DNA from 2 places in the Paraburkholderia sp. SSBN10T genome. Region 1 is predicted to be linked to the other one. Evidence: riboswitches for the same ligand, from Rfam matches in the RefSeq annotation. Region 1 holds a riboswitch; the other holds the start of a gene.
What was found. A riboswitch is a leader RNA that binds a small molecule or an ion and turns the genes downstream of it on or off. The one in region 1 is predicted to bind thiamine pyrophosphate.
Positions count from the first base shown of each region.

Region 2: linked by a shared signal. The riboswitch ahead of AC1ECK_RS32710 (FAD-dependent oxidoreductase) and the one ahead of thiC (phosphomethylpyrimidine synthase ThiC) in region 1 are both predicted to bind thiamine pyrophosphate.

Region 1 is NZ_JBWQQI010000008.1:218,111-220,575, reverse strand. Features, by position in the region: gene thiC (phosphomethylpyrimidine synthase ThiC) at 1-1,272, opposite strand, end outside; TPP riboswitch at 1,410-1,528, opposite strand; gene AC1ECK_RS15295 (DUF1223 domain-containing protein) at 1,865-2,465, shown strand, end outside.
Region 2 is NZ_JBWQQI010000030.1:88,018-90,482, forward strand. Features, by position in the region: gene AC1ECK_RS32710 (FAD-dependent oxidoreductase) at 1-892, opposite strand, end outside; TPP riboswitch at 1,101-1,212, opposite strand; gene AC1ECK_RS32715 (ABC transporter ATP-binding protein/permease) at 1,520-2,465, shown strand, end outside.

The DNA.
Region 1 (2,465 bases):
CGTCTTCAGCTCGCCCAGTTGCGCTTCGTCGTTGGCGTCGTAGATCGAGCCGGGACGCAGGCCGTCGCCGAGCGAGAAGGCCACGTCGTAGGCCTTCATGATTTCGCAGATGTCTTCGAAGTGCTCGTACAGGAAGCTTTCCTTGTGATGCGCCAGGCACCACTTCGCCATGATCGAGCCGCCGCGCGAGACGATACCCGTCATGCGCTTGGCCGTCAGCGGCACATATTGCAGGCGCACGCCGGCGTGGATCGTGAAGTAGTCGACGCCTTGCTCGGCCTGTTCGATCAGCGTGTCGCGGAAGATTTCCCAGGTCAGGTCTTCGGCCTTGCCGTTGACCTTTTCGAGCGCCTGATAGATCGGCACCGTGCCGATCGGCACTGGCGAATTGCGGATGATCCACTCGCGCGTTTCGTGAATGTGCTTGCCGGTGGACAGGTCCATCACCGTGTCGCCGCCCCAGCGGATCGCCCAGGTCATCTTGTCGACTTCTTCGCCGATCGACGAGGTCACGGCCGAATTGCCGATGTTCGCGTTGACCTTCACGAGGAAGTTACGGCCGATGATCATCGGCTCGCTTTCCGGGTGGTTGATGTTGTTCGGGATGATCGCGCGGCCGCGGGCCACTTCTTCACGCACGAATTCCGGCGTGATTTCCGTCAGGCCGTTCGGGCCGAAAGCGCTCGCGCCGAAGGCCTGGCCGGGATGCTGGCGGCCCATCATCGCGGCCAGCTTCTCGCCGTTCGGGCCGCTCGTCTTCAGGCTTTCCAGATACGCGGCGCGCTGCTGGTTTTCGCGGATCGCGATGTACTCCATTTCCGGCGTGACGATGCCGCGGCGTGCATAGTGCATCTGCGAGACGTTCTTGCCGGCGACGGCGCGGCGCGGCGTGCGGTGCAGGCCCTGGAAGCGCAGCTCGGCGGTGGCCGGATCGGCGGCGCGTTCGCGGCCGTAGTCGCTCGTCAGACCCGTCAGCGCTTCGGTGTCGCCGCGCTCTTCGATCCAGCGCTGACGCAGCGCCGGCAGACCGGCGCGGATGTCGATCGACGCTTCCGGATCGGAGTAGGGGCCCGACGTATCGTAGACATAGACTGGCGGGTTCTTCTCGCCGCCGAAGCTGTCCGGCGTATCCGACTGGGTGATTTCACGCATCGGCACGCGGAGATCCGGGCGCGAGCCGCTGACGTAGATCTTGCGCGAATTCGGCAGGGGCGCGACGGCGGCCGCATCGACGTGAGCGTCGGCGGAAAGGAACTTCGGATTGGCGTTCATCTATTTCTCTCCTGTGTCGACCGGAGTTGGCGCTTTAGCGCTTACTCCGGTCCCATGCAAAGCTATGTGGGGCGGCTAAGCAGAGGAGACGAGACGGAAGTAGTCGGAATTCGCTAGAGGATGAAACGGTACAGCGGCGGCGAATTCCGTACGCTTCCCTGCGCTGGCATTATCCAGATCAGGTTCAAAGGGTATTTCTCACCCACGCAGCACGGACCTCCAACCTCCGTGCGACGCAGGACCCCCGCGTTAGCAGCGCACACGATACACCGGCCGGCCGGTGCTTGGCAACCTGTCTTGAAATGGGCGGCACGCCAGCAGAGACCGCCTTACAGGCCCGCAGGCTTATCTCTATTGGGCGGCGCATGGTGATGCGCCGCAGCATGAAAGGTGGCCGTAAAAGGAGCAAGCTGGTAGCTATCGCCAGCATGAATGGCATGCCGAACTGAGCGGCGCAGGCGCAGCATCAACCGGGAGCACGGGCAGCGTAGGCCACCCGGCACCCGCACCTTGCGCAAAAATATTTTCAAAACCGCTGTCATAACCGCCGGCCCCGTTCGACAAACGTGCAGATTTCCTCATGGAGCCTGCCATGCATCCCGTCAACCGCCGCCTTGCCGACTCGCGCTTCGTGCGTGCCGTTTCGCTGGCCGCCGCGCTCGCCGTGCTTGCCGCGAGCGGCGCCGCTCAGGCGGCTGCCTCGATGTGCACGGCGCACAGCCCGGCTCACCGGGTCGCTCTCGTGGAGCTCTACAGCAGTGAGGGCTGCAATAGCTGCCCGCCCGCGGACCGGTGGCTCAGTCAGTGGAAAGACAGCGGCGCGTCGCAGAGCATCGTGCCGCTCGCGTTGCACGTGGACTACTGGAACAGCCTCGGCTGGACCGACCGCTTTTCGCAGCATCGCTTCACCGAACGCCAGCAAAGCCTGACCGATCTCGCCGGCGGCCACACCATTTACACGCCTGAAGTCTTCGTCTCGGGCCGCGAATTGCGCGGCTGGTCCGAGCCTTCGAGCTTCGAAGCGCGCATCCACAAGGTGACCGCCGAGCCGGCCCAGGCCGATATCGCGCTGGAACTGGCTGCGCCTGCCCAAAGCCGCACCGGCTTCGGCGTCGACGCGCGTTTCACCGCGAAGGCCGCCGCCGGCGACTCGTTGAACGCCTACGTGGCGGTCTACGAAAACGCCCTGACTT
Region 2 (2,465 bases), on a different contig from region 1:
GCGAGTTCAATTCGAGTATGCGCGCCTCGCCGAAACCCGGATGCACTGAGAATGCCGCGCTCAGCAATTCCAGCGCGGAACGCACGCTGACGGGCGACATGTCTTCGCCTTCCACTTCGGTGGCGCCGATCACGTAGAGGTCGTCCTGCTTCGGCGCGATATACAGCGGGTAGCGCGGATGCAGCAGGCGCACCGGGCGCGTGAGGTGAATGCCGGGGGCATGGACGCGGGCGACCTCACCGCGAATGCCGCGCAAGGTGGGCAAGACCGCTTTCGCGCCGAGACCGCGGCAATCGATCGTCACGCGCGCGCTCGGCATGGCGCGGTCGTCCACCGGCGTGTTCCAGTGCGTTTCCACACCGCGCTCGGCAAGGCCGGCGGCCAATGCGCTGAGCACCTGACGATTGTCGAGTTGTCCTTCATGCGGCAGCAGCCAGCCTTGCGTGAAGCGGCCGGCGAGCGCGGGCTCGGTCGCGCCGAGCTGGGCGCCCGACAAGGTCACGAAGCCACCTTCGAGCAGATCCGCCGGCGCGTTCGAGCGCACCCGGCGCTCGAACAGCGGCGCTTCCGTGCGGTCGGCGTGATGCCAGACGACCAGCGTGCCGTTGCGCTGAAAGAACACTGGTTCGGGCAATTCGGCCAGCACTTGCGGCCAGGTGTCGAGCGAGGTCGCGCCAAGACGCGTGATCAGCACCTCGGCGCTGGCCGCTTCGGCGAGCGGCGCGAGCATCGCGGCGGCCACCCAGGCCGCGGCCTGCGAGCCGGCTGCATCGCCGCGTTCGTATAACGCCACGCGGTGTCCGGCGCCGGCCAGGCGCCACGCGACCAGCCGGCCGCACAGGCCGCCGCCGATCACGGCGAAATCGGGCTGAGCTTGAGCGAGCGTGTTCATTGCGGTTCCGCCAGCGCGCGCAAAGCCGCATGGAGCGTGAGAGAACGAACTAAGCGAACGAAGCAATCGACTGAAGAATGAGCGGTCATCGTATCCTTTCCGTACGGCAACAGGCGCACGTACCCAAGGACGAAACCGGCGGGCGAGGCCGGCCGGGCAAAAGGCACATCCAGTGACGGACGCCGCCCGGCGGGAGAATGGAAGAATGGCTTAACTTCCGGAAACTTCCCGCGCCGGTATTACCCGGATCGGGTGCAAAGGGTCTCTCTCAGCCTCACGGCGGCGTACGGCCCGCGCGCAAAGCACCCCTGTTTCGTCGAGAGTCATTAGACCATAAAAGGCGCGACGCCCGCAAACCGGGAAGGCGCGGCCCATTGACGGGAGGCAAATGAAATGTTGTCGTTAGGAGGGGTCTGGCACAATGCAAAAAGCCGGTGCCCGCACCGGTGGCGCGGTTTCTGGCGTTACCCACGATTAATTTTCGCTTAAGGCACTCGCGCCAGAATCGGGCGGTCGCTTGACGGGCCTGTCGCCCGGGCAACACTCGTAATACCGCCGTGGGCTGGCCCATTGTGGGCTACCCATGCGGGCCAGCCCACAATGGGCCAGTTGTTCATCAGGATGCTCATGACACCCAATACTTCTCCCACCCGCGCGCCGGAGCCAGACAACAAGGTCTCCGCGTGGAGCCTGATCAAGCCCTACTGGGTCTCCGAGGAATGGAAGATCGCCTGGGGGTTGATCGTCGCGATCATCGCGATGAATCTGATTCTGGTGGGCATCAACGCCAAGCTGAACACCTGGAACCGCGACTTCTACAACGCGCTGCAAAGCAAGGATGTTCACGCGTTCCCCCATCTGATGCTCGTGTTTACGGTACTGGCGTTCGCGTTCATCATCATCGCCGTGTACACGCGTTACCTGCGCCAGATGCTGGGCTTTCGCTGGCGCCAGTGGCTCACTACGCGTTATCTGCGGGAGTGGCTTGGTGGCGGGACGTTCTATCGGATCGAGCGCGACCGGCTAACCGACAACCCCGACCAGCGGATCGCGGTCGACCTGGACTCTTTCGCCAGCACGACACTTGCACTAACCATCGATCTGATCTCGACGATCGCGTCACTGGTCTGGTTTGCGATGATCCTGTGGACCACGGCGGGCGCACTGACTTTCTCGCTCGGCGGCGTGCCTATCGCAATCCCCGGCTACATGCTATGGGCGGCGCTGATCTACGCCATCATTGGATCGTTCGTGACCCATAAGGTCGGCCATCCGTTGGTGCCGATCAATTATCAGCAGCAGCGCGTTGAAGCCGATTTCCGTTTCGGGCTGGTGCGGCTGCGCGAAAACGCAGAGCAAATCGCCTTTTACGACGGCGCGAAAACCGAAGAGAGCAACACCAAGGACCTGTTTGCGCGCATTCGCGACAACTGGTGGCGCGTGATGAAATACACGAAGCGTTATAGCTTCGTGATCAACTTCTACTCGCAGGTCGCCAACATCTTTCCAATCCTGGTGGCAGCGCCACGCTACTTTGCCGGCGCCTTCAGCTTCGGCACGGTGATGCAGATTT